4 regions of the Mesorhizobium bavaricum genome follow, and region 2 is predicted to be linked to each of the others. Evidence: predicted binding sites of a transcription regulator. Region 2 holds the regulator's gene; each other region holds the start of a gene.
The links. The regulator LexA, encoded in region 2, represses DNA repair genes until DNA is damaged. The targets are predictions, from matches to a motif close to TGTTCNNNNTGTGTTCNG.

Region 1 (2,201 bases), 2.9 Mb from region 2:
TGTCCTGCGTCTCGCCCTGGATCAGGTATTTTTCCGATATATCGCGGACATGGATCTCGATGTCGCGGCGAAAGGCCTGCGAGGCGATCTTCTGCAGGTCGGCGCCATCGGCGGCGCGGATGGCGTTCCAGGCTTCGAGCGGAAATTTGGCATCGATGGCAAGGGACGGCGCGCCGTTCGGCATCTTCACCAGGCAATCGGGCCGGCTGCCGTTCGAGAGTGTGGCCTGGAATTCGTAGGCGCCATGCGGCAGGCCGTCGGCAACGATCGCCTCCATGCGCGACTGGCCGAAGGCGCCGCGCGTCTGCTTGTTGGAGAGGATCGCCTGCAACTGCACAACCTGGCCGGCGAGCGACTGGATGTTGCCTTGCGCGGTATCGATGATCGCCAGCCGCTCCTGCAATTTGGCCAGGCTCTCATGCGTGGATTTGGTCTGCTCGGTCATGGTCTGGCCGAGGCGGCCGGTCATGGCGTCGAGGCGCTGGCCGATCGACTGCGTCAGCTCCGCTTGCCGTGCCCCGAACACTTCGGCGATGGCGCCCATGCGGCCCTGCATCTCGGCCTGGGACTGCAGGATGCCGGCCATCCGCGCCTCGGCGTCGCGGGCATGATCGGCGGCTTCGGCGGCGGCGACGGCGCGCGCCTTGGCCGACCGCCACAGCGCGATGACCAGGGCCACGAACAGGCCAAGAAACAGCAACACGCCGAAAGCCAGCGCATGGCCGAGCGTGATCGTGGAAGCGCCAAGCCGCGCGACAGGCTCCGAAAGGATGGATGTCAGATCATTCATGTGGACAGCATAGCCGATTCGGTCGGCTGGCACAGATCAAAACGTGAACGCTGGCAAGGCGCCCCGGTTGACGCTTTTCGCTGGAGGTCTTAGGTGGAACGCCATGCCGATCAAGCCGCTCATCATCCTTCCCGACCCCATCCTGCGCCAGGTTTCCAAGCCGGTGGAGCGCGTCGACGGGCCTTTGCGCAAATTAGCCGACGACATGCTGGCGACCATGTATGACGCGCCCGGCATCGGGCTGGCGGCAATCCAGATCGGCGAACCGGTGCGCATGCTGGTGATCGATCTGGCCAAAGAAGACGAGACGCCGGCGCCGCATGTCTTCATCAACCCGGAAATCCTGAGCAGCGCCGACACGCGCTCCGTCTACGAGGAAGGCTGCCTGTCGATCCCGGACTACTATGCCGAGGTCGAACGCCCTGCCACTGTCCGGGTCAAATATCTCGACCGTGACGGCAAGCTGCAGGAGACCGAGGCCGAGGGCTTGATGGCGACCTGCCTGCAGCACGAGATCGACCACCTCAATGGTGTCCTGTTCATCGACCACATCTCGAAGCTGAAGCGCGACATGGTGGTGAAGAAGTTCAAGAAGCTCGCCAGGGACAAGGCGCCGGGCAAGATGGTGGGATAGGGGAATGCCCCTTCGCGTCATCTTCATGGGCACGCCGGAGTTTTCGGTGCCGACGCTGCGCGCGATCGCCGAGGCCGGACATGAGGTTGCCGCCGTCTATACCCAGCCGCCGCGCGCCGCCGGACGGCGCGGGCTGGAGCTGACGCCATCGCCCGTGCAACGCGAGGCGGAGCGGCTGGGCATCGAGACGCGCACACCGGTATCGCTCAGGGGCGAGGCCGAGCAGGCCGCTTTCCGAGTCCTGCAGGCCGATGTCGCGGTGGTCGTCGCTTATGGTTTGCTGTTACCGAAAGCGGTTCTGGAGGCAACCCGGCTTGGCTGCATCAACGGCCATGCCTCGCTTCTGCCGCGCTGGCGGGGTGCCGCGCCCATCCAGCGCGCGATCATGGCCGGGGACAGCGAAACCGGCATGATGGTGATGCGCATGGAAGAGGGCCTGGACACCGGTCCGGTGGGAATGGTTGAAAAATGCGCCATCGAACCCGATATGACAGCCGGCGATCTGCATGATCGATTGATGAGTGTCGGTGCTGCACTGATGGTGGAAGCGCTGGCGCGACTGGAAAGGAACACCCTGACATTTACTCGCCAAGCGGTGGATGGGGTGACCTACGCCAAAAAAATCGATAAATCCGAGGCTCGCGTGGACTGGACTCGCTCGGCGGGCGCGGTCCACAATACCATCCGCGGCCTGTCGCCCTTTCCCGGTGCCTGGTCCGAGATAGAAATTGGCGGCCGCTTGGAGCGGCTCAAACTGCTTCGCTCGACGCTGTCGCA
Region 2 (2,201 bases):
TGCTCTGGCGATGCCATTCGGTGCCGACGGCCCCTTTCTTTATGTGATGGGCAAGGGCCTGACGGCGATGATCGCCATGTCCGGATGGATTTCCGAGCGCTCGCCGGTCGACGCCGTCGGGTTGATTTCGCAGCAGTCTGTCCTGCTGGTGGCGATTGCCTTGGTCATTGCGACGATGGCGACGACATGGCTGCGGCTCGCAGCCCTTCCCTTTGCGCTTGCCGGCCTGTTGACCGTCTCGAATACGCGCCCACCGGACGTGCTGATCTCGGAGGACGCCAGGCTGGTTGCGTTGCCGATCGGGGGCGGCGAGCTGGCCGTCAGCCGCGCCCGTCCGAACGAATTCACGGTCGACAACTGGAAACGCGCGCTGACATCGGAAACCATCATCGTGCCGGAGGTGTTCAGCAAAGGAGAGGGGCAGTTCGACATAGCGGATGCCGCTGAACTGCCGCCGGGCGCGCCTTTCTACTGCACGTCAGGCGTTTGTCTCGCCAAGCATCCGTCCGGTGTGATCATCGCGCATGTCGAAGACGGGAAGGACGCCTGGAAGGCCTGCGGCTTCGCAGACCTGATCGTCATCAATGACGCCACGGCCTATGACCCCTGTCACAATCCGCTGGTGCTTGTCATCACCAAGCGACAACTGGCTCGCAAAGGCAGCGCCGCCGTCTTCTTCGATCGGGAGTCTGCGACGACGCCGGCAACGGTCAGCTTCGCGGTGGACAGGCCATACCGGCCCTGGCACACGCAACGCAAATTCTCGCGCGAGGCGAGGGGCCTTCCACCCTATCGCAAACCCGAAAAGCCGGCTGCAAGCCCTGCTCAGTAGCGCCTGATCAGGCCGACGAGCTTGCCTTGCACCTTGACCCTGTCCGGTCCGAAAATGCGGGTTTCATAGGCCGGGTTGGCGGCTTCGAGGGCTATCGAGGCGCCCTTGCGGCGGAACCGCTTCAGCGTCGCTTCCTCTTCATCCACCAGCGCCACGATGATCTCGCCCGGGCTGGCTGTATCGGCGTTACGGATGATGACCGTGTCGCCGTCGAAGATGCCGGCCTCGATCATCGAATCGCCCTTGACCTCCAAGGCGTAGTGCTCGCCGCCCATGATCATGTCCGGCGGCACCGAGATCGAATGCGTCTGGTGCTGGATGGCGTCGATCGGCACGCCGGCGGCGATGCGGCCCATCACCGGGATCGACACGGCGGAGACGACGTCGTCGTCATTGCCGGCAGAAGGCATCCGCGAAGGCGACGGTTTGATTTGCCGGCCAAGGCCGCCTTGACCGAGGCTGCCCTGGATGACGCTTGGTGAGAACTTTTTTGCCGCGTTGAGGCCAGGCGCGATCGAGTCCGGCAGCCGCAGCACTTCCAGAGCGCGCGCCCGGTTGGGCAGCCGGCGAATGAAGCCGCGCTCCTCCAGCGCCGTGATCAGCCGGTGGATGCCGGATTTGGAGGCGAGGTCGAGCGCTTCCTTCATCTCGTCGAAGGATGGCGGAATGCCGCTTTCCTTGAGGCGTTCATGGATGAACATCAGCAGTTCATGTTGTTTGCGCGTCAGCATGGCAGCCCCCAGGTTACCTGAAATCGGAATCGGAAAAACAAACCCAGAACAAACACTATCTGTTCCAGTTGTGTTCCGCAACCGTTTAAAGTTTAATGAATTTGTTAAGACGGCTGAAATCATTTGCCGCGCGGTAGCGTGCGGCGTTCCACGCTTGCCTGCAACCGCCACAGCCTTGGTTCGATTGAAAATGTTATGGTTAATGGCTTTGGCCCACCCTGTGTCGGGCTTGGCATCCGTTACAGATGAAGCTCAACGAGAGGGCTTTGGTCACGTCACCGATGGTTGGCCTGCCGTGAACGAAACGAAGCCAAAATGCCAACTTCGCCGGAGAAATTGACCAAGTCGGCTTTAGCCTGTTCCTGTTGCATTACCGCTTGTTCGTGCTGCCGTCGCCAGCATGGACATAGACATGCAACGTGTAGCCGATGTGGGCGATCATCAGGGTTTTCGCGCGCTCGATGTTGCGATCCAACGCCGCTTCCATGAGCGCGGTGTGATGTTCGATCGCGACAGCCTGGCGCAACGCCGCCACGGCCTCCTCATAACCATGCTGCAGGCCAGCGACCGCTCGCAGGGTTGGTGCAAGGCCTAGAAACCGGTGATGGCGACGCAGTTGATCCGCGATCGTGGAATGG
Region 3 (2,201 bases), 1.9 Mb from region 2:
TCAAAACAGCGACAGCTGTTCGCAGGAGCGCACGATGGTGTCGCGCAGCCCGGCCTTGTCGGTCAGTCCGCCCGGGGACCAGCCTTCGGCGATGATGAATGGCCGCAGCTTGGCAATCGATTGACACAGGCGCCCGACATCTTCGAGCCGCAGCGCTCGGTGGCGGCGGGTCTCCAGGATTTTCGCGATCACCTTGGTGCCGAGGCCGGGAACGCGCAGCAGGGCTTCGCGGTCGGCGCGGTTGACGTCGACCGGAAACTGCCCCCTGTTGCGCAGCGCCCAGGCCAGTTTCGGGTCGATGGCGAGGTCGAGCATGCCGTCGCTGCTGCCGGCCAGGATTTCCGGCTGCGAAAACCCATAGAAGCGCATCAGCCAATCGGCCTGGTAAAGCCGGTGTTCGCGCATCAAGGGCGGCTTCTGCAGCGGCAGCGACGACGACGAATCCGGGATCGGGCTGAAGGCGGAATAGTAGACGCGCCGCAAATGGTAGCTACCATAGAGCCGCGCGCTGGTGTGCAATATACCGTCATCGGAGGTCGTGTCGGCGCCGATGATCATCTGCGTCGACTGGCCGCCTGGCGCAAAACGTTCGCGCTTTTTGGTCCGTAACGTCGGTTCGGCTTTCTCCTCCATCTTCTGGCGCAGTCTGGCCATCGACAGCCTGATCGTTTCCGGCTTCTTCTCCGGCGCCAGTCTTTTCACCCCTTCGTCGGTCGGCAGCTCGACATTGATCGACAAGCGGTCGGCATAGAGCCCCGCCTTCTCGACCAGTTCAGCCGAGCTTTCGGGGATGGTTTTCAGATGAATGTAGCCTGAAAACTTTTCCTCCAGCCGCAGCCGCCGTGCCACCTCAACCATCTCGCCCATGGTCTCGTCCGGCGAGCGGATGACGCCCGACGACAGGAACAATCCCTCGATGTAGTTGCGTCGGTAGAAATCCAGGGTCAGCTTCACCACTTCGTCGATGCTGAAGCGTGCGCGGCGCACATTCGAGGATGAGCGGTTGATACAATAGCTGCAATCGTAGATGCAGAAATTGGTGAGCAGGATTTTCAGCAGCGAAATGCAGCGGCCATCCGGCGCGTAGGAATGGCAGATGCCCATGCCTTCGGTGGAGCCGATGCCACCGGATTTCAGTGAATCGCGCTTGGCCGAACCCGACGAGGCGCAAGAGGCGTCGTATTTGGCGGCGTCGGCCAGGATTGCAAGCTTATCGCGCACAGGAACTGCTACCATAAGTTCACGATATGTTCTATGCAGCTGTCGCGCTATTGCATTTGACGTAGTCCGTGAAAAAGTGATCGACGGCGCCTTAGCGCGTTGGTACGTTTCCGACAAATTGCCTGTTCATCGACTTGAAATGCGATTACGGTACCCATCAAGAGCGACCCGTTAAACGGACCGGCCTCTCGACCATCTAAAGATGAGAGAGCGCCATGGACCCCACCGAGCTTAAAGAAGTACTTAATTTTACGCTCTCCATGCTGGGTAAAATTCGCAAGGCGGTCGCGGCCAGCGGCCATATTGATGTCTTGATAGATATCGATTCGCTCGTCGGCTTAGCGGCTGAAGAAACGAGGCGTAGAATCGCTTCATCGGCAAAAGCGCCGCCGCAATCAAACCAGTCCGGCAATCCAAATCCGACCAACGTTGATCGCTAGGCCATCAGCGAGCTGCCAGCGATGGGTAAACATCCAAAGATAGACGTTCCGGCTTCTGCCATATTGCAGCTCGGGCAGCGCGTAACTCGGAAGGACAGCGCAGGGTGTGGCACGGTCGTTGAAGCCAATGGCCAAGTCAAAGGGAAGTGGGACGGCGGAAGGACAAGCTACTTCCGACGCGGCGCACAAGGTAACGTTCGCTCGTCTACGAATTCAAAGCCTTAGTTGGCGAAGCCCGCCACTTAGGAAGTCGTGACGGGCCGACCAAGTTTGCCCTTGGTCAGCGGTGCTACCCAAGAGAGGACGCCGCCAGGGACTCGAGCTGTTCCGATTGGGGATAAAAAAGCCCGCCACCGTGGATCAGGTGACGGGCCCAGAAATAGCCAGGTCGGGACTTCAACTGGCCGGTGTGGAAACGTGGTTCATTAGCTGCGGCTAGTTCGCACCGCCGAGCTGCGGCTAGTTCGCACCGCCGAGCTGCGGCTAGTTGGCACCGCCGAGCTGCTTGGTCATCTTGCAGAAATTGTCGTGCGCTTTGGC
Region 4 (2,201 bases), 3.0 Mb from region 2:
TCGGCCGGGCGCATTCAGAGCTTACCCTTGCACGGCAAGGCTTAAGAAAACGATGACGCACAGCCTCGCCTTGTCTCCAAATGACCGGAACGGTCAGGGCCTCCCCCGCGTTGCGGATCGCTGATGCCAACTTCAAAATGTCACGATTGGCAGACGGGCAATGAGCCTGTACAGGCAAGACAGTTGCCCATCCGAGCCGCCGGAGACTTGCCATGAAGCTGAAGATCGCCGTCCAGATGGACCATATCTCCACGGTGTCGATCGCCGGCGACACCTCGTTCGCGCTGTCGCTGGAAGCGCAGCGGCGCGGCCATCAGCTGTTCCACTATACGCCCGACCGGCTGTCGCTGCGCGACGGCAAGGTGTTTGCCCGCATCGAGGAGATGCAGGTGCGCGACGAGAAGGGCAACCATTACTCGCTCGGCGAAAAGGTGCGCACGGACCTTTCGGAAATGGATGTGGTCCTGCTGCGCCAGGACCCACCCTTCGACATGAACTACATCACCACCACGCATATCCTGGAGCGCATCCATCCGAAGACGCTGGTGGTCAACGACCCGGCCTGGGTGCGCAACAGCCCGGAAAAGATCTTCGTCACCGAGTTCTCCGACCTGATGCCGGACACGCTGATCACCAAGGATCCGCTCGAGGTTGCCGCCTTCCGCAAGGAGTTCGGCGACATCATCATCAAGCCGCTCTACGGCAATGGCGGCGCCGGCATCTTCCATCTGCTGGAGGCCGACCGCAACCTCGCCTCGCTCCTGGAAATGTTCGGCCAGATGTTCCGCGAGCCCTATATCGTGCAGCGCTACCTGAAGGATGTGCGCAAGGGCGACAAGCGCATCATCCTGATTGATGGCGAACCGGTCGGCGCCATCAACCGGGTGCCCGCCGAGCACGATTCACGCTCCAACATGCATGTCGGCGGCCGCGCCGAAAAGACCGAGCTGACGGAGCGTGAGCGCGAGATTTGCGCCCGCATCGGGCCGGCGCTGAAGGAACGCGGCTTCATCCTCGTCGGCATCGACGTCATCGGCGACTACATGACCGAGATCAACGTGACCTCGCCGACCGGCGTGCGCGAAGTCAGGCGTTTTGGCGGCGCCGACATTGCCAGCCTGTTCTGGGACGCGGTCGAGGACAAGCGGCGGACCTAGTCCGTTTTCATTTTGTCTTAACCATGTTCCGCCTTTTCAACCAGGCACAACCCGGCCGCGACCGGTGCGACTGCATGTTCCTGTAATGTTCTTGATTTGACCGGGGAACTGTGATTGTCTCCCTGTGGGGCCATTCCCGGCCTCACACGGGCTGGGGCCAGCCCATATCGGGGTTGCACGAATGGTGGCGCGGGTTCGCACGGTCGCTTTCCAGGGCATCGAGGCCGTGCCGGTCGACGTGCAGGTGATGATCGCACCCGGCAAGGTCAACATGCATATCGTCGGCTTGGCCGACAAGGCGGTGGCGGAGAGCCGCGAACGGGTGCAGGCGGCATTGCATGCCTCCGGCCTGTCGATGCCGTCGAAGAAGGTCACGGTCAATCTGGCACCAGCCGACCTGCCCAAGGAAGGCAGCCACTACGATTTGCCGATCGCGCTTGGCCTGATGGCGGCCCTGGGCGCCATTCCGGGCGACATGCTGGCCAGCTATGTCGTGCTTGGCGAATTGTCGCTCGACGGCACGATTGCCGCGGTCGCCGGTGCCTTGCCGGCGGCGATCGGCGCCAACGCCGAAGGCAAGGGCCTGATCTGCCCGTTCGCCTGCGGGCCGGAAGCGGCCTGGGCCGGCGCCGATTTCGACATTCTAGCGCCGCGCAGCCTGATTGCGATTGCCAATCATTTTCGCGGCACGCAGGTGCTGTCGCGGCCCGAGGCCGGCATCCACGCGTCGGCGCGCGACCTGCCCGACCTCGCCGACATCAAGGGCCAGGAGACCGCCAAGCGGGCGCTGGAAGTGGCGGCGGCTGGTGGACACAACCTACTGATGGTCGGGCCGCCTGGATCGGGCAAGTCGATGCTGGCGCAGCGGTTGCCGTCGATCCTGCCGCCGCTGGCGCCGAAGGAATTGCTCGAAGTCTCAATGATCGCCTCGGTGGCGGGAGAACTCGGTGAAGGCAAGCTGACCGACCGGCGGCCGTTCCGCGCCCCGCACCATTCGGCCTCGATGGCGGCGATGGTCGGCGGCGGCCTGCGCGCACGGCCGGG

Region 1: the regulator LexA is predicted to act here: its motif matches at 823-840, upstream of AC1RZR_RS04165 (DNA recombination protein RmuC).
Region 3: the regulator LexA is predicted to act here: its motif matches at 1,238-1,255, upstream of AC1RZR_RS32610 (putative DNA modification/repair radical SAM protein).
Region 4: the regulator LexA is predicted to act here: its motif matches at 1,233-1,250, upstream of AC1RZR_RS04875 (YifB family Mg chelatase-like AAA ATPase).

What each region holds. Positions count from the first base shown of each region.
Region 1 covers NZ_CM165566.1:877,518-879,718, forward strand. Annotated here, with positions in the region: gene AC1RZR_RS04165 (DNA recombination protein RmuC) at 1-790, opposite strand, end outside; gene def (peptide deformylase) at 894-1,424, shown strand; gene fmt (methionyl-tRNA formyltransferase) at 1,429-2,201, shown strand, end outside.
Region 2 covers NZ_CM165566.1:4,797,673-4,799,873, reverse strand. Annotated here, with positions in the region: gene AC1RZR_RS23590 (ComEC/Rec2 family competence protein) at 1-832, shown strand, start outside; gene lexA (transcriptional repressor LexA) at 826-1,563, opposite strand; gene AC1RZR_RS23580 (hypothetical protein) at 1,526-1,903, shown strand; gene AC1RZR_RS23575 (GntR family transcriptional regulator) at 1,934-2,201, opposite strand, start outside.
Region 3 covers NZ_CM165566.1:6,744,689-6,746,889, forward strand. Annotated here, with positions in the region: gene AC1RZR_RS32610 (putative DNA modification/repair radical SAM protein) at 1-1,236, opposite strand; gene AC1RZR_RS32615 (hypothetical protein) at 1,437-1,661, shown strand; gene AC1RZR_RS32620 (hypothetical protein) at 2,145-2,201, opposite strand, start outside.
Region 4 covers NZ_CM165566.1:1,025,485-1,027,685, forward strand. Annotated here, with positions in the region: gene gshB (glutathione synthase) at 213-1,157, shown strand; gene AC1RZR_RS04875 (YifB family Mg chelatase-like AAA ATPase) at 1,339-2,201, shown strand, end outside.